Marinomonas mediterranea MMB-1: one gene and its partner. The protein of the gene in region 1 interacts with the protein of each later gene in a pairwise test. Links are inferred from orthologs where the notes say so. Each region holds a gene or a part of one and is shown on either strand. Other genes may lie near its edges. The genes, in order: ung and ndk.

Region 1 (15,761 bases):
TTCTCGATCATTTCTGGCGAGCTGGAAGCGGGGCCTAAAGTGGCAACAATTTTAGTTCTGCGTGTCATGATATTTACCAAAAATTAAGATACGTGAAGAGAAGTATATGAAACGACGAAGGCTGCGTCAGCAGCCTTCGTGTATTTTGAGCTATTTTGCACTCATTAATGCAATTGCGTTGTCTAACATTCGGTTTGAGAAGCCCCATTCGTTATCGTACCAAGCCATTACTTTAACCAGAGTGCCTTGTACACGTGTTTGTGTTGCATCAAAGTTTGATGTGTAAGTGCTGTGGTTAAAATCACTTGAAACCAAAGGCTCACGGTTTACACATAGAACGTCGGCAAGGACTGGATCTGCTGCAATCGCATCTTCGATGATTTGATTTACTTCTTCAGCCGTTGTTTCACGAGGTGCTTGGAAGGTAAGGTCAACCAAAGAGACGTTTACGGTCGGTACACGCACCGCCATACCATCAAATTTACCTGCTAGTTCTGGTACCACTAAACCTACCGCTGCCGCTGCGCCCGTTTTTGTTGGGATCATGTTCATTGCCGCCGCTCGAGCACGGTATAGGTCTTGGTGATAAACGTCAGACAGTTTTTGGTCATTTGTATACGCGTGGATTGTGGTCATCAAGCCGCTAACAATTCCGAGTTTGTCGTTTAGTGGCTTCGCGATCGGAGCAAGACAGTTAGTTGTGCAAGATGCATTCGAAATGACGGTCATATCAGACGTCAATACGTCTTGGTTTACACCGTATACAACCGTGGCATCGACTTCTTTACCCGGTGCAGAAATAATGACTTTTTTCGCGCCAGCAGATAAGTGAGCACTTGCCGTTTCTTTCGTTGTAAAAAAGCCGGTACATTCAAATACAACATCAACGTCAAGATCAGCCCAAGGCAACGCCGCTGGATCGCGCTCAGACAAGGTTAGAATTTTGTCTTCATTAATATACAGTGCTTCTTCATCGAAATTAACATCAGCATTGAAGCGACCATGAACCGTGTCGTACTTAGTAAGGTGAGCGTTTATTTTTGAGTCGCCTAAGTCGTTGATTGCTACGACTTGAATTTGATCTCGTTTACCAGACTCGTAAAGCGCTCGAAGCGTGTTGCGTCCAATACGTCCATATCCGTTAATTGCTACCTTAATAGTCATACCCACCTCTAAATTCGTCTGAAATTCATTTCATAAAGTCGCTAACACAAGTGTGGAACACTTATTCCAGAATTGCTTTATTTTGTAAAAATACTACATAAGCAGTTTTGCAAGCAAGAATCTAAATCAAATAACATTATAAATGATTAAAAAATAATCACATCGTTCGTTTAAATTGATACTACACTTACTTGTGTTACAGATTAGTTGCCATTCTATCGAAAAAAACTCGAAATAGGAGGCCTTAAGTAAAAAAATTACAATATTTTAGGGTTTTTCTTTAAAATAATCGGTTTTTGGGCGTGATTTATGATTTATATGTAGTAATATTACATAAAATTTATGTCATGCCGACTTACTTCAGTCGTAAGTCGCATAACAAAAGCGGAGTGAAGCATGAACCCCATTGTTACGGAAGTGACGAATAATATTGTTGAGCGCAGTAAAAAACTGCGAACGAAATATCTGGAAGATATGAAAAAAGCGCAGGAAAAAGGACCGCATCGTGGCGTTCTTTCTTGCGGTAACTTAGCGCATGGTTTTGCTGCTTGTAATCCACAAGACAAGCAAAAGCTAACGTTAATGGAAGAAGCAAACATAGGTATTGTCTCTTCGTATAACGACATGCTTTCGGCTCATCAACCTTATGAGGATTATCCTCGTATTATTCGAGAAGCTGTGACTGAAATGGGATCAGTCGCACAGTTTGCGGGTGGCGTTCCTGCAATGTGTGACGGCGTGACTCAAGGTCAAGATGGCATGGAATTGAGCCTATTTAGTCGCGATAACATTGCTCAAGGCGCAGCCATTGCCCTTTCTCACAACATGTTTGACGCAGCCCTTTTCTTAGGTATTTGTGACAAAATCGTTCCTGGCTTGTTAATTTCGGCTTTACGTTTCGGCCAGTTACCCTGCTTGTTCGTTCCTGCTGGCCCAATGAAATCGGGCATTACCAACGCGCAAAAAGCTGCGGTACGTCAGCGTTTTGCGAAAGGTGAGGCGAGCCGAGAAGAGCTTCTAGAAGCAGAATCGGCCTCTTATCATAGTGCCGGTACATGTACCTTTTATGGTACAGCGAACTCAAATCAGCTATTGGTTGAGATTATGGGGCTGCAGTTACCGGGTTCTTCTTTCGTGAGCCCTGACGATCCGCTGCGTGAGGCTCTAACTCGCCATACAGCGCAATTGGCCGCTAAAACAACGGCATTAGGACGTGATTATCGACCTATCTATGAGGTGATTGACGAGCGCTCGATTGTTAACTCTATTGTAGGGCTTTTGGCCACAGGTGGATCAACCAACCATACTATGCACATTGTTGCTTACGCTCGTGCAGCGGGTATTGTCGTTACTTGGGATGATTTCTCTGAGCTTTCAAAAGCGGTTCCACTATTAACGCGTATCTATCCTAATGGGCAGGCGGACATTAATCATTTTCATGCCGCAGGCGGTATGGCGTTTCTTGTTAAGCAACTTATTAAAGGTGGTTTGGTTCACGAAGATGTGAATACCATTGTTGGTAAGGGATTGAGTCACTACGCAAAAGAGCCGTTCCTTGACGGTGGTAACGTTGTGTGGAAAGAAGGCACTGATGTCAGTCTCGATGCTGACGTGGTACGCCCAATTGAAAATCCTTTTAGCAAAGAAGGCGGCCTGTCTCTATTGAAAGGCAATCTAGGACGATCTGTTATTAAGGTCTCTGCGGTAAAAGAAGAAAGTCGAATCATTGAAGCGCCTGCTGTAGTTTTCCACAACCAGAATGATCTAGCAAAAGCGATTTCATCGGGTGAGCTTGAGCGAGACTGTGTGGCGGTTGTGCGTTTTCAAGGACCGAAGGCCATTGGTATGCCTGAGCTGCATAAGTTAACGCCTTATCTTGGTAACCTTCAAGATAAAGGTTTTAAAGTCGCGTTGGTGACAGATGGTCGAATGTCTGGTGCATCAGGTAAAGTCCCGGCTGCGATACATTTAACGCCAGAAGCATTGGCTGGTGGCCTTATTGGAAAAATTAAAGACGGCGATCTAATGCGTCTGGATGCGGTAACTGGCACCTTATCCTTACTGGTTTCCGATGACGAATTGGCAGGACGAGAGGCTGCAACACATGATTTGTCTGAGTCTCACCAAGGGATGGGACGAGAGTTATTTTACGCTCAGCGCACATTGGTGAGTGGTGCTGAACAAGGGGCATGTAGTCTGTTTGCTGAGTAGTTATTCAGACTGACAGAGCAACGTTTCCTCTGACTACTAGCGGTTGACGTTAGTAATGGTGTTTGGGCCTACCTTTTTGGTAGGCCTTTTTTTATGCTTTCAATAACAGACGATACGTGGGACGAAATATTCAACCGGAGAGAAGTCAATTTGGCTGTGTATTAAAGCGTGAAAATAAGGTGTTAGAGCGTTGTTTATTCATGGTGTGTGGTGATTGGTGGTATCGAGACCGGAAAAAACTGTGGCGGAAATTAGGGGCAGGAGCGTTGAGTCTAGAGCAAGAACGCTATTTCATGTAAATGAAGAAGATGAATACATTGACTCAACTAAGCAGCCCCGTTATCGAAAATATCATTTGCAATAACGAGGCTGACCATACTTCTTTAGCTATTGACTCATCCTAAATAAGGTAGAATTTAGGCCATTGTGTCCAGCTTGTTAGTGTACTCGTCGAAAGATTCAGTCACTTCTTTAGATGGTGTACCAGAAGCTAAGCTTATAACGATGATAGAGATCGTTGAAAGAATAAAACCGGGAACGATTTCATAGACATCGAAGATGCCGCCTGACAACTGCTTCCAAATTACGATTGTAACGCCACCCACTATGATGCCTGCTAGAGCGCCGTTGCGGTTCATGTTTCGCCAGAACAAGCTCAGAATAATTGCAGGGCCAAATGCTGCACCGAAACCAGCCCAAGCGTAAGATACTAGACCTAATACAGAGCTATCCGGGTTCATTGCAAGCGTTAGAGCGATGAGAGAAATTGCGACAACACCGAAGCGACCAACGTTAACAATGTGCTCAGGTGACGCGTCTTTCTTAATGATTTGCTTGTAGAAATCTTCTGCTAGTGCAGAGGAAGAAACAAGCAATTGAGAGTCTGCTGTACTCATGATCGCAGCTAAGATAGCGGCAAGTAGGATACCCGCTACCACAGGATGGAAGACTGCGTTTACCAACACCATGAAGATCTTTTCAGAATCGCCAAGTGATCCAGCAAGGTTCGTGTCAACATAAGTAATACCAACAAAACCAACTGCCAATGCACCTGCCATAGACAGAGCTGTCCAAGTAACCGCAATACGGCGTGCTGTACCAATGTCTTTATTAGAGCGAGACGCTTTGAAACGAGCAAGAATGTGCGGTTGACCGAAGTAGCCTAGGCCCCATGCAACTAGAGAAATGATACCAATTGCTGATAACGGTTCGCCTTTCACATTGTTCCAAACTGTTAGTAGCTCAGGGTTTTTCGCTGCCAGTGTAGCGTGAAGCTCAGACCAGCTGCCATCTAAAGCAATAACAGGAACAATCACAAGTGCTGCTGCCATCATTAAGCCTTGGACAAGGTCAGTCCAAGCAACGGCTAGGAAACCACCAAATAGTGTGTACGATACAACACATACTGTGCCGATAATAACGGCGTAAGTGTAATCTAAACCAAATACTGTTTCGAAAAGCTTACCACCAGCAACAAGGCCAGAACTTGTGTAGAACAAGAAGAAAAGTAAGATGAAGAAAGCAGAAATCGTTTGAATCAGTTTAGATTTGTCGTTGAAACGCTTCGCTAGGAAATCAGGAAGTGTCAATGCGTTGTCTGTTTGGATACTGTAAGTACGCAGACGTTTCGCACAAATCAACCAGTTCAACCATGTACCTGCAAGTAGGCCACCCGCTAACCAAAGTGATTCCATACCTGATGCGAATGCATAGCCAGGTAGGCCAAGCAGCAACCAGCCACTCATGTCAGATGCGCCAGCAGAGATCGCAGTAGGCCATGGGCCTAGTGAGCGTCCCCCCAAGAAGTAATCTTCTGAGTTTGACGTAAGTTTGTAAGCGTATAAGCCGATGCCAAGCATCACAATTAGATACGCTAAAAAGGTTAAGCTTATCGCCCAACTGTTCTCAATCATGTGTAGTCCCCAAGAATATATTTATACGTATACCTAGGCGTTCAACTTTTCCTGAACAAAGAGCACTCTATTTGAGTGGGCTTGGCTCAAGCATCTTATAGTTGAGTGCTTTAGGCTTGGTTTTTCTGTTTGAGTCGTGTTCTCTCTAAAACATGTATTCGTCATCACAAGTAGGAAGAGTTATGCATGTTTTTCGACCAAGGCAAGGATTCTAGGGACGGGGAAGCGGATAATCTTTCAAAAACCTACTTTAAATTTGTAAATAAATCCGATTGATGGCCTGTTGGTGCGTTATTCTTGCATTTTTTGACAAAAATACTGAATAAGAGAAGGTGGAGGTGTAAACAGGGATAAAGAAAAAGGAGCCATACTTCAATATATCTTAGTTAGATGTATCAAAGTTATGACTCCTTATGGAAGCTATAAACTAAGTGGATTTTAACGTCGCGTTAGGTTTTGTTTTTCGGTAAACGAGTATCCTGTACGCTTGTTTTTAGTTTCTTAAGATGAGAGTTAAACTCAGGCCCACGTTTTAGAAGAACACCTGTCGCCAACGCATCGATTAATGTGAGGTACACAATACGTGAGCTCATCGGCGTATAGATATCAGTATCTTCCGTCTCTTCAATAGGAAGAACGATAGAACAATGCTCAGTAAGCGGGGATTCTGGGTTTGTGATCCCGATAACGGATGCACCTGCTTCACGTGCCACTCGAGCGGTTTCGATTAGCGGTAGAGTACGTCCTGTATAGGAAATCAAAACGACCGCATCGCCAGGATGCGTGCCTGCTGCTGCCATACGTTGAACCAATATATCGGTATAGGCAACGACAGGAACATTTAGACGGAAGAACTTGTGATGAGCATCTTTCGCAACGGGACCTGACGCACCTAAACCATAAAACTCAATACGTCGAGCGCCCGCAAGTACATCGACAGCGCGGCTGATAAGAGATTCCGGTAGGAGTTCCTGCGCACGAGTGAGGTTGTTTTTAGCCGCTTCAAAAATTTTATTAGTGACTGCGCCTGGGGCGTCGTCAGGTTCGACATTCAGGTTCACATAAGGTGTACCCGTTGCCAAACTTTGCGCTAGCGCAACTTTAAAGTCAGGGAAACCACTGCCAATCAAACTGCGACAGAATCGATTCACGGTCGGTTCACTCACTTCAGCACGAGCGGCGAGTTTTGCGATACTAGAATGTATGGTTGTCTTAGGGTCTGCTAAGATTGCTTCCGCGACTTTTCGCTCAGACTTACTTAACGTACTGAGCTTTTCCTGTATTTTACGAATAATATCGTCATGCTTGTTCATTAATTTGCTTCAACGGTAACTATTGACGGTAAGTGTTGTAATCGCCATTCTGACAGCCAGTGTGTCTGTTGACAACAAAAGGATGAAAAATGACCACATTATCTGTGCTTTTTGAACAGATTTCGCCGTATTTACCCCCTCAAGAAGCCCTAAAAGTGGAAAATATTGAAGACGGCTACTCAAATCATGTAATGAAATTACATTGGTATAACGCGCCAAGAGCCGTCCTCAGAGTCCCGATGCTGGATACTGAGGCTTTTTTGATCGATCGACATGCAGAGTTGAATGCCTTAAAAGCGGCGCAAAATGCAGGCATTTCTCCGACTGTTATCTGGTCTAATGATCAAGGTGCTATTCTAAGTGAATACATTCATGCACCTGCGCTAAGCTGGGACGTAAAGCACAACTCTCGTGATATTAAGCGAATCGGCGCCTTGTTTACTCAAGTACATGCATTGTCAGTTAACGCCCCGTCACGAAACATTTATCAGGTGATCGAACATTATGTGGGTGGCATAGAACACCACGACACAAACGGCGCCCATAAGCATGAAGTGGCATACCTTCAGCACTGCTTTGATCAGATGAATAAAGTGGATTCGAGGGGCAGACCGGATGTCTTGTGTCACAATGATTTGAATCCAAAAAATGTGCTGCTTAATAACGAAGAAATTTGGTTTATTGATTGGGAATATACAGCACTTGGCGACCCCTTGTTTGACCTTGCCGCAGTGTCACGTTCGCATAACTTAACCTTGGATCAACAAAAGATCTTGATTGAAGCCTACGATGACACTCTGAACGTGCAGGATACCTTGAAGACCATTCATGACTATGGCTTCGCTTACGCTTTGCGGGAGATGGCATGGTTGCTGTTAAAACACGTGATCAGTGTCGATGATCATCAGTCTTTAGATTATTACCGCGAGTTTAAAGACACCAAAAAGCTTAACCCCTTTATTTAATTGTTAGATGTGAAGAATATGTTGAATTTGACGTCAGATTGGCTCGAAAAACTCGCACCAGAAATTGAAAAAGACTATATGTTGTCGTTAACGGACTTCTTGGATTCAGAGAGCCAAAAAGGCAAAGTGATTTATCCTGAGGCGGAAGAGCGTTATACCGCATTAAATTGTACGTCTTTTGACAATGTGAAAGTCGTGATCCTTGGACAAGACCCCTATCACGGGCCAGATCAAGCGCATGGCCTTTCTTTCTCCGTAAAACCGGGCATCAAAGTCCCGCCTTCGCTGGTTAATATTTATAAAGAACTTGAATCGGATTTAGGCATTCCCGTCGCGCAGCATGGTTATCTAGAGAGCTGGGCGAACCAAGGTGTCTTACTGCTAAACAGTGTGCTGACGGTGGAAGCAAGTAAGGCAGGAGCGCATCAGAAGAAAGGTTGGGAAACCTTCACTGATCGAATAGTTACGCTTCTAAATGGGGAGCGAGAGGGTATCGTGTTTCTGCTCTGGGGGTCGTACGCTCAGAAAAAAGGCAAAATGATAGACAGATCAAAGCACTTAGTACTAGAAAGTGTTCACCCATCACCGTTGTCGGCATATCGTGGCTTTTTTGGCTGTCGACATTTCTCTGAGACTAATACCTACCTTAAGCAGACTGGGCAGGCCCCAATCGATTGGGCGGCTCATCTGTAAAAGACTTTGAACCTTTAAATGGCAGAGCGTTAAGAAAGTTTTACCAAAAGTTCGTCTTTTAGGGACACGGCTATCGATTGCTTTTTCTGATAGGGTTGGCCGCTATATAGGCACACTCTGTGTCCATTGAGACTGGCAACAATTTCGAAACGATCGTCTAAAAAAAGGCAATCTTCAACTTCCATGGTTAGAGCATTTTCATCGGTGTCTGATGCGAGGTTAAAAGCGGTTCTTGGCACTAGCCATTCGCCTCTTTCTCTTTTTAGTAAGTCACCGTCAAGTAAGTTTCCAGCGTTTAAAAACTCACTGGCCCAGCGGCTGGCGGGTTTTTGAAACAGCTCAGTTGGATTCGACAGCTGATGGATATAACCGTCTTTCATGAGCGCAATTCTATCTGAGAGAAGCTGCGCTTCACGTCGGTCGTGCGTAACGTTAACGCAGGTAATGCCCATTTCGCCAGTAAGTTGTCGAATTTCCAAACCTAACTCTTCTCTCAAATTGGCATCAAGGTTAGAAAGCGGTTCGTCTAACAAGATAATCTGAGGGGAAGCGGCTAACGCACGAGCAATGGAAACGCGTTGTTTTTGTCCGCCAGACAGTTTTTCAGGCAGTTTTTGGTCATGTCCAGTTAACTTGACGAGTTCAAGGACTTCGTCAACGCGCTGTTTGATTTCTGAGACGGGGCGTTTTTGCTGTTTCAAGCCAAACGCAATGTTTTCATAGGTACTCATATGAGGCCAAAGCCCGTAGTCTTGAAATACGTACCCTAATCCTCGTTTTGCAACGGGCAAAAATTGTTCTTTGTCTCGGTCAACAAAGGCACCTGAAAGCGTCTGAATACGCCCTGTATCTGGAAATTCTAAACCCGCAATGATCCTTAGTAAGGTGGTTTTTCCACAACCCGATGGCCCGAGTAAGGTTAGAAACTCACCTTTCTCAATAGTCAGGTTAATGTCATGAAGGATTGTTTTATCTTCAAACGATTTAGAAATATTACGTATGTCAATTGCGTTCATCGGGCATGTCTTTTGGCTAGTAATTGTCCAAGCGCAATCAACATACCGGAAACAACGATGACAACAAAACTCATTGCCATACCGGAGCTGACAGAGCCCTGATCAAATTGGTTAAACACATAGGTTGCGACGGTTTCAGTACCTGCTGGTGCCAATATTAGCGATGCAACTAACTCTCGTGTTGAAATAGCAAACACGATGCACCCTGCAGCGACAGAGATGGGTATGAGAAGAGGAAATAAAATGCGGCGTGCAATTAATAAAAGGTCTGCGCCATAAATCGCAGCCGCTTCATCGAGAGAGGCTGGTAGTTGTTTCATTGCCGCCGTCAGCATACGTATAGGGTATGACAGCATTAAACAGGTGTATGCCAGCAGTAAAATAAACAGTGTATTGTAGGGCGTTACAGGAAGAAATTTCTGATTCCACGTGAGAATTAAGCCAACCGACAAAACCATCGCAGGCATGGCGTTGGGTAGCAGCGACAGCGCATCCAGTATTTTGTGACCTTTTGGCTTGAGTCGTATTAACGTAAAGGCGACCAACATACCAATGACAGCGGTAATTAAAGCGGTCATTAGAGCCAGAGTTAAGCTGGTATAAATAGCGTCTAAAGCGCCATCATCCAATGAAAACAGTGTTTGATACGCTTCTAGAGAAAGGTTATTCCAGTGCAATCCCCGAGACATGGTTTGCATCATGGAAGAGGTCAAAATAGAGAAGAGAGGGACCACGACCGTAAACACAGCGACAAAGAAGAAAATCCCGTGGCTAACTAGCATAAAGCCTTTGTGGTTTAGTGGCTTTGAAGCCATGGTTTGGTTATCAACGCTGTCAGTGTAGCGCTTACTAATGGCGATTTGTATTAGATAAACGCTGATCGCAATGGTGATTAGGAGTAAGGACAAGACGGAAGCGCCGGGGAGATCAATGGGCCAGTCGGTCAGCTTCTCTTCGATTGAGGTGACGAGAACACTAAAACCAAATCGGCTACCTAAAATGTCTGGTGTGCCAAATTCTTCTATGGTCAGTGCAAATACAATTAACCCTGTGGATAGTAATGTAGGCACGATCAAAGGCAATAGAATGCGAAATGCGATCTGTACTGAACCAGCGCCATAAATCTTAGCGACGTCGCTGTAACGGTTGCCGACCACCTTGAAGGCATTAACAGCCGCAAAGTAAATCAATGGGAAAAGGTGCAATGTCATCACAAACACCACACCACTAAAAGAGAACAAAAAACCTGATAGATTAAGATCGAACCACTGATAAAAAAAGCCGTTGAACTGAAACATTTGAATCCACGCCATCGACGCAATGTAAGGCGGAATCAAAAAAGGAATCAAAAAAAGCACATCCCAGATTCGTCCGTAGTGGTCGTGCATACGACTACGAAGGTAAGCCAAGATGACCGCGATCATAATGGACATCAAGGTAACAGAGAACGCCAAACGTAGCGTATTCAGCGTGGATGTTAAAAGATGTGGGTTACTAAACTGAGGTATAAAGTTGCTGAACGGCCGAGCAAACGACAGTTCGTTAAAGCTTGGAAATATGGCAAACAGCACCACGGAAATCACCGGTAACCCGATGATCAAGAACAGAGAAAAAATAGAGACAAGGTTAAACGCGAGAGGGAGACGACTCCCTCTCGCGTTGGAATACATCGACATTCCTTATTGTCCCATAATGCTCGCAAACTTGTTCTTAGTTGCCTGCGCGTGCGCTGCTGCGGTCATTTGGTCAAACGTGATTAGTTTTAGATCATCAAACCCTGGACGTGATGTAGAGATGTCTGTTCTAGCAGGCAAGATTAATGTATTTGACACCATATTTTGACCTTTGTTAGACAAAATATAATCGACAAAGCGCTTTGAGGCGTCTGCATGTTGGGTTGATTTAAGAATCATAATCGGGCGTGGCGCGAGAACCGTGCCGTCTTCTGGGTAAATAACGTTTAGCGTTTCGCCTTTCTTCTTAAGACCTAACGCAATGTAGTCAACCGCACCAAATACGACGGACTTTGCACCCTGAAGGACGGGGTTTAGAGCCGCCTTGTTTGCTCCAGGAATCAGAATGTCGTTTTGTTTCAGGCCGGAAAACAACGTCCATGCATCGTCGCCCATTTTTTCAGTTAGACCTTCTACAAGCGTTAAAGCCGAGCCTGATTTACTAGGGTCGGGCATAGTAATCTGGTTTTTGTACTCCGGCTTCGTCAAGTCAGACCAAAGCTTAGGTTCTGGCAACGTACTTTGAGTGTTGTAGGCAATTGCCAGTACCGCTGCACCTTGAGAGACATAGGTATCAGACTTCAAAAAGTCAGGAACGTTTTTCGCATTAGGAGATTGATAAGGTAGTAATTCTCCAGCCTTCGTTAGCGTAATAGCATGACCTAATGATGATGAAATCATGACATCAACATGTGGATTCGACTTTTCAGCTTGATAGCGGGACATGATCTTGCCGCCTGTCGCCTGATAAAGATCTACTTTAATACCAGAGTCTTTTTCAAAGTTCTTGACGAGGGATTTAGACAATCCTTTTGGGCCAGCTGAATAGACAGTGATTGTTTCCGCTTGAGCGTTTAGAACTGCACCGGAAAGTGCGAGAACAGAGATCAAATGCATGAACTTCATAATGAATCCTTTGTGTATTGGTGCAAACCAAACTAATAATCCTCCTAATTTGTTGCGGAAATATGACGAAAAAATGAACAGTTTTAGGCGTCGATCTGAGGAAATCAGTCAATGAAGAGGGAAAGTGAGGCATTTATCTTAATTTTGATGACCGTAAATGCTTTCTTGGTTGCCGGTAATGATCACCGGTATTTTTTGATCAAGATTTAATCGGAAGCGACAGAATGGTTACAAACATGTCTTCATCGTCTGCGTCTTTGGGGCCTACTTCATAGAGTTCGAGAGCGGGTTTTGAACGGTTGTAGCGATAGCCATTTATCGTTGCTTGAACATTCAGTACTCGCCACGCTAAATAAAGGTGTTTGTATGGTCCATGGTACCTAAGTTGTAAATAATGGCTTGAAAATCGAATGCATTCGGGATGTAAGTTGCAATCCGTCAATCGTTGAACAGGCACCCCTAATTTTCCTGTGAAGCTATGAGTACTAAGGTCTGCTTTTGTATAAATGGCAAAACATCCTCCTGTGGGAGGGTTCTCGGGCCCTAAGGCAACGAACAGCTCATGGAACCCAATCTCCATGACTTGTGAAATGGATTGTTCTGTCGCTTCAAATGGGCGGATCACAGCATCAAGCGTATCAAGTCTTTGGCAACCTTCTAATTCAAACGTAATGCTGGAACGATGTTGAATTTTTCTTTCCATCCTATTTTTTAAAGAAATAAGCGATAACTCGATGTCCAAGGTAATATGAGATAAATGTTTTTGCAGTAAGTGTCGTCTAAAAAAAGGTATTTTTCCCTCAACATCAAAGGTGATAAGGGTGTTGTGTGATCGTTGGGTTAGGTGGGCATAGATGGTAAAGGACTGCCAGTATAGGCTTGGGCTGTCGATCAAAAAGGTAGCGACTTGCTCAACTTCATCTTCGGATTGTCTTTGAACGCTCGTCGGAGCAATCTTGTTACTCTCAATTATCAAAGACGACGCGGAAATGGATTGGCTATCAAAGTAGTCTAGTTGTATGTCTGCATCAGGGTCGTATGAGCGCCAAACGCACCAGCTTGGCCACGTCGCTAGGTTTGCAATTTCTTTATAAACCTCATTGCTGTCTGCTTCTATGTATTGATGTCTTTGAAACTGAAAATGTCCATGCGTTATTAGCCAATACACTAAAGCAATGAGAATACTTCCTACGACTAAACCTAATACAACCATATGTCCCATCCATCCAAGTGTGAGCGTATTACGAATGCTTCCTTAATTTTCTAAATGGATTGCTTGTTTAGAAAACGCATTAAAAGAGATCTTTGTATGACTGCTACGTGCTCCAATACCTTATTAAAAATAGATGCGAGATGTATATTTATAACTCATAAACTCCGCTTTTTTGTCTATTTTTACCTTGTTTTGGCGTCGCTCGTGACTCCGTGCAAAGGTCTATTAAAATAAAAAAGCAATATTTAAACCAAGAAGGAAACGTTATCGTTTTTAAAAAGTCTACTTTTCACCATGAATTTGTTATTTTTAATATAGATTGCGTTTGCGAAAACTTCCTTAAACTGAATCAAGAATTGAATAAATTGGCGCTGTGAGCGTATAACTGGAGGGCGATAATGAATAAAGCGAGTCAAACGTTAGTGTGGGATTGGCCAATTAGAGCATTTCACTGGTTATTAGTGGCTGCATTCAGTGTTTTGATTTTTACGGGTAAATCAGACGAAGATTATTTTCAGTGGCACTTTTATGCTGGATATATAATGTCTGCATTGATTATCGCTCGCGTGTTATATGGCTTTTTCGGGTCAAAGTACGCCCGCTTCAGTGAGTTTGTAAAAGGCCCTATTAGCGTATTGCAATACGCAAAGTCCTTGTTATCGAGCATGAAATCGCCCACTAAAGGAGATAAGCATGCAGGTCACAATCCAATTGGCGCATTAATGGTGGTGTTACTTATTGTATTGCTAAGCGCTCAGTGGATTTCCGGACTTTTTTCGAGCGACGAGGTGTTTTGGTATGGGCCGTTTTATGAAAGTGCTTCAGACGATACTCTTGAAACCATGGCGTATATTCACCATACCTTGCCAGACATCATGCTCTATCTTGTCGCTTTTCATATTGCCGCGGTTTTGTTTCATGAACTGAAACTAGGAGAGCGGTTAGTGCGAGCAATGATAACGGGACGAAAAAGCACGGCAGAACTTGTGGATGGAACAGATTCAGCAAGCACACCGCGTATCGCAACGATTATATGTCTAGGGTTGTCGCTGGCTTGGTTAGCATGGCTTATAAGCTTACCGATTTAAGAGCGGTGTTTTTAAATTCTGTTAGATGTTAGGTGTAGGCAATTCGTATTTGCCTACACCTTTCTCCCACGTTTTTTTGATTACGCGGCATCAGTATCTAGGTAATCATCGACCGCTTCAAACTGCGTGGTGCTTTCAGAGATATCGTCTTCTGAATAGGCGGTGTCTTCGTCTGGTTCGATAACGAGTTCATCCAACAGGTCGGGTGACTTAGGTTGAATGTCTGACGCTTTTTCAGAGGTAGCATCAAGCGAAGGTTTCGTTTTTTTGCGTTTGTTGCCAAGCGCTGCGAGCACGTCATTCTTATTGTTAGCTAAGAACATGGCCAGTGTCTCGACTTGAGCAGGGTCTTCTAGTATATATCCAGATGAGATAAGGTCTGCTAAGGCATCAGCGGTATCCAGCAATTTGTCATACGCATCAGCATCAGACTTGTTCGTAAAGGTCATTTTTTCACTTCCGTTACGTTCTACAACATATTTAATAATTACAGGCATAATTGAGCACCTCTCAGATAATATACTGTATAAATATACAGTATATAGCTTCATTGTCTAGTCCTATTTGTCCTGTATTATGCTGTATGGAATGGATACGTTTGTTTTAGTGGTTGTCAGCACAAAACAGCGAAGGTCATTGGTGCTAATATCGTTCTTACTATGATTTATTTTTGAAGGTCTATAACGGGTGAATTTCGATTTCTCACAACTTAATATGTCTGATTTAAATTGGACGTTTTTATCTACTAATTCTGAACTTCCCTATACGCTGGTTTGGGTGGTCGCTATCCTTGTTCTTCGGCGATATACCAAAAGGTTAGTACGTATTCACCCACGCTTAGAGCACGATATTAAAAGACAACGGCTGAATGCCATTGATAATTTTTTAAACTTATTGATGGTCGTCGGGTTAATCATTATATGGTCGACTGAACTTCAAAATATTGCTATATCCATCGCCGCATTTATTGTGGCGTTAATTATAGCGTTAAAGGAATTTATTCAGTGTATTGTCGGGGCATTTTATAAGGCCAGTGCTCGACCATATCAGGTCGGAGATTGGGTCAAAATAGGTCAATATGAAGGTGAAGTAACGGACAGTGATTGGCTTTCGACAACCTTATTTGAAGTTGACCTTATCGGCAGAAGTTATGCCTATACAGGTAGAACGACCGTCGTGCCAAATAGTCAACTATTGACGTCTGCGGTTCAAAACTTGAATTACATGCGCCGCTACATTGAGCATAGTTTTTCCATATCAAGACACACTGATGACGTGAATCTGTTTGAAATTAAAGATGAGATTTTAGAACGATTGCGAGAGTACAGTGAGCACTTTCACGAGGTCGCGATTCGATATAATAGTCTGATTGAAAAACGGCTGGATATTAAGATCTCGGGTCCAGAACCTAGAGTCAGAATAACGACAACATCCGAAGGATTTAATGTGTTTACCGTCTCTTTATTTTGCCCAACAGAAGAAGCGGTCGAAATTGAGCAGAAGGTCACAGAAGATTTTATGCATCTTTGGTTTAAAAAACGAAATA
Region 2 (15,741 bases), 2.4 Mb from region 1 along the record:
TCGGCTCAGAAAGTATCTCAGACGTTAACGAGCGCTCCCAAACCACCTCTTTAGTACTCAAAGAGACTGCAACTAACTTTGCATCGTATGTACCAAAATAAAGAAGGTCATCATTTAACGCAACGCCAGCACTTGGCTCGTAGTCCGTCACGAAATAATTTAGGCGACGCCCATCTGTTTGACGTAACTTATAAACGGCACCACGGCGTGTGACAAAAAAGATCCCATCGCCCTTTAATACTGGGTTAAAACGCTCAGTATATTCTCCGTACGATCCATCAACACCTCGACGCCATGATGTATCAAAAAATACTTCCTGATCCATTTGGTCTGGCTCTGGTAACGGAAGTTGTGTAGCACAGCCTTGCAAAAATAACGCGATTAACAAGGAAGACAGCAGCAGTATCTTAGACATAATTAGCTCTTAGCAAGGTCACCCAGTTTAATATCAAGCAAAGGGTGATTTTGCCCCGCTTTTAGATCTTGCTTAGCTTGTTCGTAGGCCGTTCTCGCGTCATCACGCTTGCCTTGACGTACGTAGATATCGCCTTTCAACTCATTCTTTTGAACAGAGAACTCGCTTTGGGTAACCGACTCCAACTTGCTCAACGCAGCGTCAAAATCTTCTTTTTCCGCTAGCAATCGAGCGATACGAATCGTCGCAATTGTTTGAAAGGATTGATCTTCTGTTCCGCTTACCGCCGCTTCCAACGCGGTAATGGCTTTATCGTAGTTTCCTTTACTAACTTCTAGCTCAGCAACAAAGAGTTCAGCGAACATGGCATATCCAGTATCGCTATATTCTTCATTTAGTTGAGCAGCTAACGCCGCTACGTCTTTTTGATTCTTCTCAGTATCTAAGTCAGATGCAGCTTCAATCAAAGTTTGATACAACGAAGAGGCTTCGCTAATGTGCGTGGCTTCATTTGTTTTCCATGCTTGAAATCCGAAGTAACCACCGACACCGACAGCAACAGCAAGAATTAGAGCTGTGCCATTTTTCTTCCACCACGTTTTAAACGCTTCAATTTGTTCTTCTTCAGTTTTTAACTCTGACACCGAATCATCCTCAGGTTACATCTTTGTCTAATTTATCAAAAAAGTGGTTACTGACGATGACTTCGTTTGCACCACTGATTTACATTTTCAAATTATTAGCCCGGCGACCAGGCTAAAAAGAACTCAAGTATTCGCTTACTTTATCTAAAGCACAGGACTCTTGCTGCCCTGTTGTCATATCTTTTATCTGACACTCATTATTTGCGACTTCATTATCCCCAAGGATTAACGTAAATCGAGCACCTGACTTGTCAGCCTTTTTCATCTGGTTTTTAAAGTTACCGCCACCACAATGACGTAAAACCGTTAAATTAGGCAATGCTTCGCGAATAGACTCAGCCAACGAAAACGATGTTAATTCTGCATCCGCGCCCATACTGACAACAAATACATCCGTAGACGCTTTTGCCGCATCAGGAATTAGCTCTAACGTCTCTAACAGTAAAACGAGTCTTTCTATTCCCATCGCAAACCCAACGGCAGGTGTCGCTTTGCCGCCTAGTTGCTCAACTAAACCATCGTAACGTCCGCCAGCACAGACCGTTGCTTGAGCGCCTAAGTGCGTGGTAACCCACTCAAATACTGTTTTCCCGTAGTAATCTAACCCGCGAACAAGCTTACGGTTAATCACATAAGATACATCGTTTGCTTTCAAAATAGCTTGAAGACGTTCGAATTGCTCTTGGGATTCTTGATCAATATACTGATCAAGGCTAGGAGCGCCTTCTAGTATCTTCTGAGTTTTCTGATCTTTCGAGTCAAGAATACGCAATGGGTTCGTCGTCAACCTACGTTGGCTATCTTCATCTAACTCATCTTTGTATTCTGTTAAGTAGTCAACCAAACTTGCTTTGAAGTTTTCACGAGCTTCGGCGACGCCAATGGTATTCAACTGCAACTCGACGTGCTCAAGCAAGCCTAACTGCTTCCAAAGACGCGCGGTTAGAATGATTAGCTCAGCATCAATATCAGGCGTCGCCATACCAAATGACTCTACCCCAATTTGATGGAATTGACGGTAACGACCTTTTTGCGGGCGCTCGTAGCGGAACATCGGACCGACATACCATAAGCGCTGTACTTGATTAAACAGTAAGCCTGCTTGATCTGCAGCCCTAACACAACTTGCGGTCCCTTCTGGACGCAATGTCAATGACTCACCGTTACGATCATCGAAGGTATACATTTCTTTTTCAACGATGTCGGTCGTTTCACCCACACCGCGCTTAAATAGTTCAGTATGCTCAACAACAGGAAAGCGAATTTGATGGTAACCGTAGCTTTTAACCACATTCGCTACCGCATTCTCAATATACTGCCAAACAGAGGATTGCCCTGGCAATATATCATTCATACCTCGAATTGCTTGTACTTTACGACCCACTTTCGTTTCCTTATTGCTTAGCGATGATATTAGAAAGTTCGTTTTCTTTTGCCGCAGCTTTTTCACGAATCATTTTTTCTAAACCATCAACCAATGTTTCATTCTTTAATTTGCTATTTGGTTTACCGTCTAAATAGACCAAATTGTTTGGCGTACCGCCAGTCAAACCTAAGTCCGCCTCTTTTGCTTCGCCTGGCCCATTCACAACGCAACCTATAACAGCCACGTCCATTGAGACAGTGACATCATCAAGACGTTCCTCAAGCTCGTTCATCGTTTTGATAACATCGAAATTTTGTCGAGAACAACTTGGGCAAGCGATAAAGTTAATGCCTCGATTGCGAATTTTTAAGCTTCTTAGCATATCCCAACCGACTTTAACTTCCTGAACCGGATCTGCGGCAAGCGATACGCGCAGAGTATCACCGATACCATCCATCAACATTAGCCCTAGACCGATGGAAGATTTAACCGTTCCTGAACGTAACCCACCTGCCTCTGTTATCCCCAAATGCAGAGGGTTATCTATCTGTGTCGCAATTTTACGGTAAGCCTCAACCGTCATAAATATATCTGAGGCTTTTAGACTTAGTTTATATTCATGGAAGTCTAGTTCATCAAAATACTCAATTTGACGAAAGGCAGATTCGACCAACGCATCGGGCGTTGGCTCACCGTATTTTTTCTGTAAATCTTTTTCTAAAGACCCCGCATTAATACCAATACGGATTGGGATATTTTTGTCCCGAGCACAATCAACTACGGCACGAACTCGATCTTTGTTACCGATATTACCCGGATTAATTCGCAAACAATCGACGCCGTACTCAGCCACTTTTAACGCAATACGGTAATCAAAGTGAATATCCGCCACGAGCGGAACGGACACTTGCTTTCGAATTTCCTTAAATGCTTCTGCTGCATCCATAGAGGGTATCGACACTCGGACAATATCCGCTCCGGCTTGCTCAATAGCCGTAATTTGAGCCACTGTCGCATCAACGTCACACGTTTCTGTATTCGTCATACTTTGAATACTTATAGGCGCACCGCCCCCAACAGGAACGTTCCCAACCATTATTTGACGAGACTGCCGACGCTTAATAGGTGATTCGAAATGCATAGTTCTCTCTACTTGAGCTCAAAACGAGCTAGGTCTTTACGAATAAATGAAGAAAAGTCGAACTCTTCGCCTTTGAATTTAATCGATGATACTCCGCGAGCAAACCCAAGTACGATTCGATAAGGCGCGTTACCATTTAGTTCAAGCGTACTTCCTTTAGACTTCACACCTGAATACAGTATTTTTCCTTTACCATCTCTTACTTCAGTCCAACAGTCCGCACTGAAAGACATTTCTACTTCATAATTGTAAGCAAGGACTGGCTCAGCAACAGGCTTGTTCAAACTTGAATCTTGAGCCGCTTCTTTAGCTACTTTTTCTGGGTCAACTCCAGCCTCTTCTAATAGGGCTTTCGTTTCTGCAGACAAGCCCGTTTCGATATCAGACTCTTCCTTTGTATTTTCAATACGATCTGCATCGTCTAAATTACGCGTTGGAGACTGAGCACTCTCCAACTGGTTACCCGATGCATCACTTGCCTCTGCATTCGGCGCAGAGATACCTTCTTCATTCTTCAGAGATAAATCGCTACCATCAGAGCTAACATCAGCATTTAGACCAACCTGCTCCGATTGTGATTCCGAAGCGGCTTCTTGAACCACTGATTCGACATTTTCTTCGTTTGAATCTTCGTCAAGTGTTGGCAACCAGACCGCTACAAACACAATCACAGCGACAAGAACAATGGAAATAAAGATTACAATTGGATCACCAAAGTTTGCCTGTTTATTCACTTTATCTACAGGTTTAACCGTTGGCTCGGTAGTCGCTTGTTGAAGGTCAAAAGCAGAAAGGATCGCACGAGGGTCAAGAGCCAATAAACGGCAATAGCTCTTAAGATAACCTCTCGCAAAGGTGATGCTACGAAAGAAGTCGAACTGATTGCTTTCAAGCGCAATCACTTGTTCTATCGGCAATTTCAATTCTGTCGCGACCTGTCTTTCATCTAGGCCTAGCGACATTCTTTTCATTTTTAATTTTTTTCCGATGTCCGTTTCGCCAGTATCTTCTGGCAGAACCATCTCTGTCTCATATTCGGTAGTCATTTTTATACCTTGGGTCTCAGGCAAAACAAGGTGGCATACAATAAATGGAAAGAAAGGTCAGTTTCGTGAAGAGTAACTCACGACAGACATTTCCATTTCATTACCTACGTAGCGGGCTTACAAGTGAAGTAATTTACTCATATACGCCGAAACATAAGCTATCGAGCCTGATGTATACTTAAAAGCACACCTTATCAATAATGGCTATTAAAACAAGATTGACGCTTACCATCAAATCTCATTCGCAAAAGAATGCATTTTTTTATCTCGAATTCATAAAGAAGACGAACTTTGACCATTTTTTGACAGCTTTACTGATTCAAAGTTCAAACCTCTCGTTTTATGACTACGATTGATCACCAATTTCACGAAGTTCAATATACTTCTGAGATCGGCGAGTCTTATCATGAAAGTCACCAACCAACTGTCCACATGCGGCATCTATATCGTCACCACGAGTAGTCCTAACTGTCACAGTGTACCCATCATCAGCCAAAATTTTCTGGAACCGACGAGTTTGATTGTTAGAAGGTTTTTCATAACCAGAATGAGGAAAAGGATTAAATGGAATTAAGTTCACCTTACATTCTAAGTCTTTTAGTAAATGAGCTAACTCTCGTGCATGTTGTTCTTGATCATTGACTCCCGCCATCATTGTATACTCAATGGTAATATGGCGCTTATCTGGAAGATTATCCAAATAGTGCTGACACGCTTCCAGCAACTCTTCAATCGGATACTTGCGGTTGATTGGGACTAATTCATCTCGCAGCGGGTTATTGGGAGCGTGCAAAGAGATCGCCAAAGAAACGTCCGTACGCTTAACCAATTCATATATCTTTGGAACAACACCTGATGTACTCAACGTAACGCGACGCTTTGAAAGCCCGTAAGCGTTATCATGCATCATAAGAATCATGGCATCGACAACAGGTTCAAAGTTCATCAGCGGCTCGCCCATCCCCATCATCACAACGTTTGTAACGCGGCGAGGACCATTTGGATCCATTGGCCCAAATGATTTAATAGCAATCCACAACTGACCAATAATTTCCGCTGGCGTCAAGTTGCGGTTAAACCCCTGCTTGCCCGTTGAACAAAAGCTACAATCTAGAGAACACCCTACTTGAGAAGACACACACAGCGTTGCACGGTCCCCGTCAGGAATAAGCACTGTCTCAACACAATCGTTCATGCCACCTTCAGTACGAATGATCCATTTTCGAGTTCCGTCAGTAGAGATATTTTGCTCCACGATTTCCGGAGCACGGATTTCACATATTCCCTCAAGTTTCGCTCTAAGCTTCTTGCTGACATCAGTCATCTCTTCAAAGCTTTCTGCACCTTTTTGATGAATCCACTTCATCACCTGGGTTGCACGAAATTTCTTCTCACCAATCGACTCAAAGAACTCAACGAGCTTTTCTGGAGATAAACCGAGCAAATTAACTTTTTGTGTAGCAGACATGTTTTAACCAATCACTTGCGTATACGCTTTGAGGCTTCTCTACAATAAAGATGCGATAAGCAAGAAATCGCTTGAGAGCCTGTGTTTCAAAATAATAAATACGAAAAAAGCTTCTGAAAAGAAATATGCTTTTCAGAAGCCTCTGAATAAAGGCGCGACGATTTATTCATCACGCCTCTGCAAGTCTATTTACTATAGTAGTAAATAGACTTATTAATTCTTACTTACCGAAAAAGTAAGCAACTTCGCGTTCAGCAGAAGCAGCAGAATCAGAACCGTGTACAGCATTTGCGTCAATAGATTCAGCGTAATCTGCACGCAAAGTACCAGTTGCCGCTTCTTTAGGGTTAGTTGCACCCATAAGCTCACGGTGACGAGCAACCGCGTTTTCACCTTCAAGAACAGAAACAACAACAGGACCAGAAGTCATGAAAGCAACTAGGTCGTTGTAGAAAGGACGCTCTTTATGCTCAGCATAAAAACCACCAGCAAGCTCATCATCCAGTTGGATCATTTTCGCTTCAACGATTTTTAGGCCAGCACGCTCGAAACGAGTGTAGATTTCACCGATAACATTTTTTGCAACTGCATCTGGCTTGATGATTGATAGAGTGCGTTCTAGCGCCATTTTTAAACTCCAATATGTATTTTAATCAGATTCAAACACTGAACCTGTTATCTAAAAAGTTTCGCGCGTGGATTATACGCATGTCTTTATTAAAATTGTATGCCGTTCGCAAAAAACTTTGTCTATTTTTTAGGCAAACTTAAAAATAAAGTCACACTATCTCAAACAGGCGCTAGATATGCCAAATAAGAGGCTCACCAAAACCAAAAGAATTAAAGTCAGTTACCCACGAAGTAACTTACAGAATTCATCAAATGGAACAGGACGACTAAACAGGTAGCCTTGCGCAGATTGACAGTGATGCTCGCGTAAAAACGCTTTTTGTGACTCAACCTCCACACCTTCTGCAATCACACCCAGCTTCAGACTATTTGCCATCGCAAGAATTGCCAGCACAATGGCTCTATTACTGTCACTGTCAATTAACTCACCGATAAAGGATCGATCAATCTTAATAAAATCGATCGGCAACTTAGGAAGATAAGACAAAGAGCTATAGCCTGTTCCAAAATCGTCAATTGCGACACTGACTCCCATTTTCCGAACCTCGCTCAAAAAATGGTTTATTCTTTCAAAGTCGTTAACTAATACGTTCTCTGTCAGCTCAAGCTCTAGATAAGTCGGATCAACATGATTCGCTTCAATATGCCGCTGAATAAAACCCAAAAGCGACCGATCACTGACTTGTGAGGGTGATAAATTAAGAGACAACTTAATAAACTGATCTTGCTGATGCAACACTGCCAATAAACGCGATGCTTCTTGTATAACCCATTTCCCAATCGCAATAATCAGCCCAGACTTTTCAGCAATCGGAATAAACTCATCGGGGAAAATAAGGCCTATGCCAGGTCGTCGCCAACGTATCAACGCCTCAGCTTGAGATATCTTTCCTGTATCGAGGTCCAAAATAGGCTGAAGAAACAGCTCAAACTCACCATTATCAATCGCGTCGCGCAACGCCGCTTCTAACTCCATTCTTCTCAAAGAACTTTCTTTTAGTTCACGAGAATAGAATTGAACTGCACTTTTTCCGCCCTGCTTAATACTAAAAGAAGCTAAATCCGCATACTTCATCAACTCTTCGGCAACAACGCTATCATAAGGAAAATGAGAGACACCAATACGAACACCAACACTGCACTTATATTGTTGCTCCATCACATAATATGGCGCACAAATATCAGATATCATTTTACGAGCGATTTGCTCACACTTTTCTTGCTGTGTTTCTCGTAAAATAACCGCAAATTCATTACCGCCAATTCTTGCCAACACATCATTAGGGCTAACCAACTGACGTAAACGCTCAGCAAGCTCCTTTAGCAGAATATCACCGACTGTAAAACCAAATACTTCATTAACACTTTTTAGTTGCTTTATATCCAACTGCATCGCGAAAAAGCTTTGCCCAACCTCTATCGCATTCTCCAAACATTGCCAATAGTATTGACGATTTGGAAGGTTTGTAAGCACATCAAAATACGTGAGTTTTTCGTTACTTTGCTGAAGGTACTTTTCGCGAGAAATATCGGTCACTAAGAGAAGCCAGTAATGACCTTCCGTTTCACTTTCTACTGGGCTAACAGTAAGTTGCATCCACCGACTTAGCGACGGAGGTTTCATCCAATAGAGCTCACCACTCCAGCGACTTCTGGTCTCTAAAATGCGTTGAAATTCTGGAAACTGGCGTTGGCAAAGTTCGAGTAACAAGGCTGCAGGTCGTCCGACATCTCCAGGGAGCATTTCAAACAGTCTGAATAGCGCGGGATTCTGCTCAACAAGCTGAAGATCATGATCAATAATTGCAACACCAAATTCAGCGCTTTCAATGACTTCTTTCACCGGTAGACTCACATTCCCTTGAGTTTCCCTCTGAACAGCCAAAGCCTCTATCCGTTCCCGAATAACTTCGTGCTGCTCCAGAACCTTATCATTAGAAATCAAAAGTTCACGTGCAATCTGCAAGGTATTCTGTCGCTTGTTGTATTCGTTTTCTAAGTTAAACAGCACTAAAAAGTGCTCTTCATCCTTTGATATAGCAGCCGCTTCTAAGCGCAATACTTTACGCCCTGTTTGCTCACTCCAAATACCAGAGTTAATACGGCCATTTGAGTTTAGCCGCCAAAATTCTTTGGCGTCATACAGAAAATCAACAAGATAATAAGGCGTATCATTCAATACGACTTCGTCGCCGACATGGTTATCTGGGAACAAGGATCGAAACCAATTATCGTTGGCGAAGTGAATTAGAAAGGAGTCGTCTTTTATATGCTTAAGCACAACACAATCAAATATCCCTAATTCTTGATACAGTAATGCGCTCATAGTATCTGCCTTCTACTTATTTAGGGCTGCTTTCGCAACATTGTGAAACATATCTTCGACACCATCTCCAGTTTTCGCACTCGTATTAAAACTGCGCTCAAACAATGAAGCAACACCGCAATCCGCCGCACTATCCCACGTTCCAGATTTAGGCAAATCACTCTTGTTAGAGACTAAAAAAATAGGCATTTCTTTTTCAAGTTTAACAAGTCGACAAATTTCTACACCTTCAAGAAAGGACTGAGTTCGAGTTTGGTCAACAACGATAATGGCCGCAGACGCACCACGCAGATATTTAGGGTTGAAACCTGCGTATCGATCAACACCCTCGATGTCCCATAGCATCAACTGGACGGTAGAATCCTCTACCTCTAAGATTTTTTTATCAATTTTGACACCAATACTTGTCAGGTACCGGTCAGAGAAGATGCCTTCGACAAACTGCTTAACCAAACTGGTCTTGCCAACAGCCGATGCACCTAACATGCAAATTTTTTTCTGGATCATTTAGTTCCGCACTTCTCTATTACCTTCAGGTGAAAACCGAATTACATCGAATATGACTTTGGGGGCATCACGACGCTCTTTAAGCGCTCCAAGCCCTGCCGTTCTTAAAATCTCTGGTGAAACGCCTTCGCTAATGAGCGCTTTTATCACCGAATCAGCTCTGTCTAAGCTTAGCTGTTGATTATAACTATCTGTGCCACCCAATGTACTTGTCCCCATTACCACTACGAGTAGTCGTTGATCCAACACCTTAGCAAGTTCTGCTAGACGCGTAATTTCACGACTCAGTGACTTGATAAGATCAGAATGGTTAGACGGTAATTGACTTGCATTGACATCAAACGGAACACTAGATAGCTCTACTTCACGAATTTGTTGCTCTATTAATAACTCGTTAGAAACACCACTATCCACACGTTGCGATTTAATCGAAACACCTCTTAAAACAGAATCGACCTCAACCAGTTCTTGAATACGTTGTATAGCAGAACGCAATTGATCAAATTTTGGTGCTGACAAAACGCCAGAGAAGGAATGGCTCTGTGCGTCAAAGGCGACATTGGGAAAAGCTGCATCAATACGCGCTAACCTTCTCGGTATTAACCTTTCATCATAAGCAGAAAAGCGACGCTCATTTATTGTAATCAATTCAGAAGAGACAACGTCACCAAGCCAAGACGTTACTTTTTGCGCATCTGGGTCTCGAAGCACATCAATACAAACATGCTGACCACATACATTCATGCCGATAAGCGCAATACCCGGCGCTTCAGGCAACTGCCGAACATCGCTCATTACCTTTATCAGCAACGCTGAACTTGAACTGTTCTGCTCCTCAATAAGCACATTCGCCAGTATTTTATTGATCATTTCTGCATCAGATATGTCTAATAATTTAGATCTAAGCAGAAGATAACGCTCTTGAGAAAGAGCTCCTAAAAACGCAGAACGTGCGGCATCGAATTGAAGCTCTGGAAACTCATTAGCCATTTTCTCAAACCGCAAAGGCAATAAACGCTCATCAAGAGAGCGGTAATAACGCTCAGATAGATCAATGTTCTCCATATCTGATACACCCGCAATCCAGTCTGATACGGGCAATGCAATAGGATCCCTAAGCACATCCACACATACCTTGTCATCACACGTATTTGCATTTAACAGAACGACTCCTGGGGGCGACGGAAGATCACGAATCTCATTTGCGACAGAGTCCAGTTGCCAGCCATGATAAAAATAAGCGCCAATACCCGCAAAACCGATTAAAAATAATACAATAGCCAACCATGGCATCTTCTTCTTTTCTGTTTTACTCTCTTTTTGCTGAGCAAGCAAACAGTCATTGAGTTGCTGCTCAGTGTTTTCAAACTCAGAAGAATCGCCCTCGTAATTATTTAGCTCGTCGTTGTAGATTTGGTGAATAGACTCTAACGTAAGTTGAAATTTATCACCGATGCCCGCTGGAGGATTACCTGTAATTGCACCAACCAATATTGCATTTGGCCCTTGCTTTATTAACAGAGTAAAATCATCGGTTTTTATTTCATCAAGACTTTGCTCTTGGTCGTTCTCTTGCGGGGAAAACGAGTCTGCAACGAAATCATTGATTGCTGTCAGCATGGCGGAAACCATATCGCCATCGGTTGCTTGCGTTTTGTCTCGCATAACCGTTTTTAGCAACATACCCGTTTCACGGTGTATCAGCAGAACCTGCTCGACTCGAAAAACAAACGTTTGCTGAACGACATACTGAGAGTAGCGAACACCCGCTCGACGAGCTTCAAATCGCCACTTGAGGCCTTTATAGGTTAAGCTACTCTCAAGAAGCTCATTTGTTTGTTCAATGATTTCTGCTAGAAATGAACTAACCGACTTTCGAACTAAACTACCCACCAAGGGGTACAAGTAGCTGACAAACTGCTCTTTTCGAGCAACAACTGACGACTCAACCGACTGCTCAACAAGCGGCGCGATAACCGCTGTCACACTACCATCCGCCTTTTGCCGATCGTGCAACGCCTCGGTTAATACATTGGTAACGAGATCACGAGCCTCTTCTTCTACCACATCCCGTACAATCTGACAGTCGTCGCCCAATACCAAATGACGCAACTGCGCCATTTGTTGACTCTCATTAGATGGGGTGGACATCGACTCCCTGTTGCTGCTCATAGGCAAACTCAGCTATCTTCTTCTGTCTCAAGATTTGTCGCCACAGTGGCCAATAGCTTAGCAAGGGTTTTTCTGTCTGTTTTGGAGGAATTCAGCTCTTTCTTAACCTGATTAAGTAGGTCAATTGTTTGATTATGTTTCTGAGTAAACTGATCGGTAAGCTGCTGAATTTCTTCATCTATACGTTTATGAAGTGCTTCATCAAGCTGACGATTATTCTCATCATTTGACTCAACTTCTGCTGCAAGTGTTTCGATATTTTTCGTCAATTCAGACGTTTTATAATCGTAATGAGTATCGACCTGACTAATGCGATCTTCTAATGAATTCACACTGTCTTGCAACGCCGCCTGAACGTCTGAAATTTGCTGATGCAAAGCTAGAGTAGCCTGCTCAAATCCAGCTCTTACTTCGTCTTGAAGGCTACGTATCCGCTCATCTAAATCAGCCTTCGCCGCGCCAAAGACAATACTTCGAAGCTGATCTAGTTCCGAAGAAGCTGACTGAGAAGTGTCTTCGTTTGAATTGGAGACTTCTTCAATAGATTCACTTTCAGCATTCTCTACGGTTTCTACATCTTCGGGTTTAGTCATACCAATTTCCTTCCTTCATACCTAGCAATCTAAAGTAAGCATTCAAATGCAGATATCCATTTGAACATGGAAATAAAGCATTAGCTAATTACTATACTCTCAACAACAATAAATACCACTGCACCAATACTCAGACTGATCCAACTCTTTAAATAACAAGCAATTATAGAAAAACAGCGCCATAATAACCAAAAAGAATGACAGCCTCAAGAAGAGGGATGCTTTACAAGCTCACGTCGACTCAAGGTAATTCAAACTAAGCACACTACCTCATCACGCTCCACGCAATGACGAAACTGCATTAGAAATAACCCCTAAAGCGTAGTCCACTTCCGCTTTTGAGGTAAAGCGACCAATTGACAACCTCAAGGATGCATGTGCAAGCGAGTCATCCAAGCCTATTTCTTTCAAAACATAAGAAGGCTCAAGGCTCGCTGATGTACAAGCGGAACCAGAAGATACTGCAATATCATTCAAGGACATGAGCAAGACTTCGCCGTCCACGTTTTCAAAACCAACATTCAAAACACCGGCCACTCGATTGTCACTAGCACCATTCAAATGCACACCGCCTAGCTTTTGCAGCTCCACCCAAAGGTAATCTCTTAGCTCGGAGATTTGCAAAGCATCTTTCGCCATTTCTTCTTTGGCTATGCGGTAAGCTTCGCCCATTCCTACTATCTGATGGGTCGCCAACGTTCCTGAACGCATACCTCGTTCATGGCCACCCCCGTGTATTTGAGCTTCAAGTTTTACTTTTGGAGTGCGTCTAACATACAAGGCACCAATTCCCTTAGGTCCATAAGACTTATGAGCCGTCAGAGACATCAGGTCAACATTCATAGCCTTCACATCAATGTCGACTTTTCCTGTTGTCTGAGCGGCATCAACATGAAAAAGAACACCATGTTCTTTCGCTACCGCCCCCACTGCATTGATATCGGTTAAAACACCTAGCTCATTATTACCATGCATCAGGGAAATTAAGATCGTACCTTCAGTAATCGCGGCAACGACAGACTCTACCGTGATCTCACCTTTTGAGTTCGGCTTTAAATACGTAACCTCAAACCCTTCCTTCTCTAGCTGCTTACACGGATCAAGAATCGCCTTATGCTCAATAGAAGAGGTGATAATGTGCCGACCTTTCTTACGGTACGCATAAGCTACACCTTTTAAAGCAAGGTTATCAGCCTCTGTTGCCCCAGACGTCCAGACGATTTCACGCGCATCAGCCTGTATCAACTCCGCCACCTGAAGACGAGCCTCTTCGACAGCCTCTTCAGCACGCCAGCCAAATAAATGAGAACGAGACGCAGGGTTTCCAAAATTACCATCTTGAGTCAAACAAGACATCATCTTATCGGCGACTCGTGGGTCAACTGGGGTCGTAGCGGAATTATCAAGATAGACTGGGTTTTGCATGGATATATCTCTAACTGTCTCTTAAGTTGCAGGTCCGAAGATGGACGATAGAATACTCAAAAAGCGCTCTAAACAGACGCCTGAGCGATCGCTTTAATACGCGAAACGATTGAACGCAGGCCATTTCCGCGAGTAGGGCTCAAATGTCGCTCTAATTCTACTGCGCCAAAATATTCGTCGATATCAAACTCTAAAATTTGTTTAGGTGTCCTGTGGTCATACGCGGCCAACACTAAGCCCAACAGTCCTCGAACGATTACAGCATCACTGTCCACTGAAAATGTTAGCACTTCGCCATATTCTGGATGATTCATATTTCCCGGTTGAATCCACACGTTGCTTTGGCAACCCTTTACAAGACGCTCGGGAGTGCGCCACTCATCCTCAAAATTCGGGAGCGACTTACCTAAGTCAATGATGTATTTATAACGCTCTTCCCAATCATCAAAAAAAGACAAATCATCAACTATATCTTCAGTACTCGGTAGAGACATACTTATCCTCACTCACCCTTAGAAACAAAAAAACAACCAAGAAAGCACTCCTTGATTGTTTGCTATTTTATTCGAATTACACATCGCCATTAAGACAATAATTCGCATATTTAAAATTTTGTAGAACGCTCAATAACACCTAAAAGAACAAACCCGCTTCAAGCTGCGCCTCTTCACTCATCATGTCTCGTGACCATGGTGGGTCAAATACCAAATCAACCTCAACAAGGTCAACATTAGGGACAAGTTCAACTCGATACTTAACATCACTTACTAGTACTGGTCCCATTCCGCAGCCTGGCGCTGTAAGCGTCATATTAATCCGAACAGAATTAAGGTGTTGATCAATTTCTACGTTATAGATCAACCCTAACGACACTAAACTAATCGGGATTTCAGGATCGAATACTGAGTCCAATGCCTGCCAGACTTGTTCCTCTACAATGTCTCCAGAACCATTATCTTCAAAGTTTAGGACTTCCGGCTCTTGACCAATTGCATCAGCATCCGTTCCATCAATTCGAAGCATATTCCCTTGAAATGTGATGGTATAGTTTCCACCTAAGCTTTGATTAATCGTGATAAATTGCCCTTCTGGAATGAGCGTTGGCTCACCACTAGGAACTCGACGAGCAGGACAAGCCCGCTGAGTTACAACCATTTTTTGCATCGATTAATTCACACTGAAGCTTTCGCCACAACCACACTCGGCAATGACATTTGGGTTATTGAATTTTACGACCTGATTAACACCTTCTCGAACCAAGTCTATTTCAGTCCCTTTCAAAAGCTCAAGAGATCCTTGAGCAACAGCGAATTCAAGACCATTTTCAAACGTTAGCACTTCGTCGCTGTCTTCTGCTTTAGCCACTATATCTAAAACATAAGCAAAACCAGTACAGCCACTCTCTTTAGTACTCAGTCTAATTAACTTCTCTGGCTGAGCCGTCAACTTGGCAGAAAAATACTTTTGGGCTACCGCCGTTAACGTGACGGCTTGATTCGGGTCAAAAGTTGCAGTTGTCATCTTTTTCCTCCTACGCCAACATCATTCGCACTTTTTTCAGTGCATTAAAAAAGGCATCTACTTCTTCAAGTGTATTATAAATTGAGAAAGACACTCGCGCCGTTCCTGGTACATCAAAGCGAGACATTAGAGGTTGTGCACAATGATCACCGGTACGGATAGCAAAACCTTGTCGATCTAACAAAAATCCGATATCGGCAGGATGTCCACAATCAAGAACAAAACTGATCGCCCCTACTTTGTCTTTAGCATTACCGATAATAGTAAGGCCTTCAAACGCCTCAGCACATTTAGTGGCGTGCGCGATAAGTTGCCTTTCATGAGCCTGAACCTCTTTAAGGTCAAACTCTGAGAACCACTTTATTGCAGCACCAAGCGCAATCGCATCTCCTACGTTTGGAGTGCCGGCTTCAAAACGATACGGCAGGGTATTCCATGTCGCCTTTTCTAAAGTGACAGTCGAGATCATCTCTCCGCCCGTTTGCCA

What was found.
Region 2: the proteins of ung (region 1) and ndk interact in binary tests that used the Escherichia coli proteins (3 or more experiments, as listed by UniProt). The link is inferred for Marinomonas mediterranea MMB-1 from one-to-one orthologs.

The regions. Positions count from the first base shown.
Region 1 is NC_015276.1:3,739,242-3,755,002, reverse strand. What follows is about bases 6,457-9,421. They hold ung (uracil-DNA glycosylase), read left to right. Parts: upstream 6,457-7,584; coding sequence 7,585-8,259; downstream 8,260-9,421. Other genes in these bases: MARME_RS17150 (ABC transporter permease), read right to left, coding at 9,272-9,421; MARME_RS17155 (ABC transporter ATP-binding protein), read right to left, coding at 8,289-9,275; MARME_RS17165 (choline kinase family protein), read left to right, coding at 6,691-7,566; hexR (transcriptional regulator HexR), read right to left, coding at 6,457-6,601. In the rest of the region: pyk (pyruvate kinase), read right to left, coding at 1-68; gap (type I glyceraldehyde-3-phosphate dehydrogenase), read right to left, coding at 151-1,164; edd (phosphogluconate dehydratase), read left to right, coding at 1,561-3,375; sodium/proline symporter PutP, read right to left, coding at 3,792-5,288; more of hexR, read right to left, coding at 5,738-6,456; more of MARME_RS17150, read right to left, coding at 9,422-10,945; MARME_RS17145 (ABC transporter substrate-binding protein), read right to left, coding at 10,955-11,914; MARME_RS17140 (hypothetical protein), read right to left, coding at 12,114-13,127; MARME_RS17135 (cytochrome b/b6 domain-containing protein), read left to right, coding at 13,526-14,215; MARME_RS22900 (YebG family protein), read right to left, coding at 14,296-14,712; MARME_RS17125 (mechanosensitive ion channel family protein), read left to right, coding at 14,903-15,761. UniProt on the Escherichia coli protein: Excises uracil residues from the DNA which can arise as a result of misincorporation of dUMP residues by DNA polymerase or due to deamination of cytosine.
Region 2 is NC_015276.1:1,355,835-1,371,575, reverse strand. The notes cover bases 5,005-7,949. They hold ndk (nucleoside-diphosphate kinase), read right to left. Parts: upstream 6,709-7,949; coding sequence 6,301-6,708; downstream 5,005-6,300. Other genes in these bases: MARME_RS06165 (putative bifunctional diguanylate cyclase/phosphodiesterase), read right to left, coding at 6,931-7,949; rlmN (23S rRNA (adenine(2503)-C(2))-methyltransferase RlmN), read right to left, coding at 5,005-6,080. In the rest of the region: outer membrane protein assembly factor BamB, read right to left, coding at 1-415; MARME_RS06195 (tetratricopeptide repeat protein), read right to left, coding at 418-1,059; hisS (histidine--tRNA ligase), read right to left, coding at 1,172-2,443; ispG (flavodoxin-dependent (E)-4-hydroxy-3-methylbut-2-enyl-diphosphate synthase), read right to left, coding at 2,454-3,566; MARME_RS06180 (RodZ domain-containing protein), read right to left, coding at 3,575-4,612; more of rlmN, read right to left, coding at 4,959-5,004; more of MARME_RS06165, read right to left, coding at 7,950-9,036; MARME_RS06160 (Rab family GTPase), read right to left, coding at 9,049-9,543; MARME_RS21390 (OmpA family protein), read right to left, coding at 9,544-11,694; MARME_RS06150 (hypothetical protein), read right to left, coding at 11,724-12,308; MARME_RS06145 (IscS subfamily cysteine desulfurase), read right to left, coding at 12,582-13,733; MARME_RS06140 (SufE family protein), read right to left, coding at 13,802-14,227; putative Fe-S cluster assembly protein SufT, read right to left, coding at 14,367-14,897; MARME_RS06130 (HesB/IscA family protein), read right to left, coding at 14,901-15,254; MARME_RS06125 (aminotransferase class V-fold PLP-dependent enzyme), read right to left, coding at 15,265-15,741. UniProt on the Escherichia coli protein: Major role in the synthesis of nucleoside triphosphates other than ATP. The ATP gamma phosphate is transferred to the NDP beta phosphate via a ping-pong mechanism, using a phosphorylated active-site intermediate.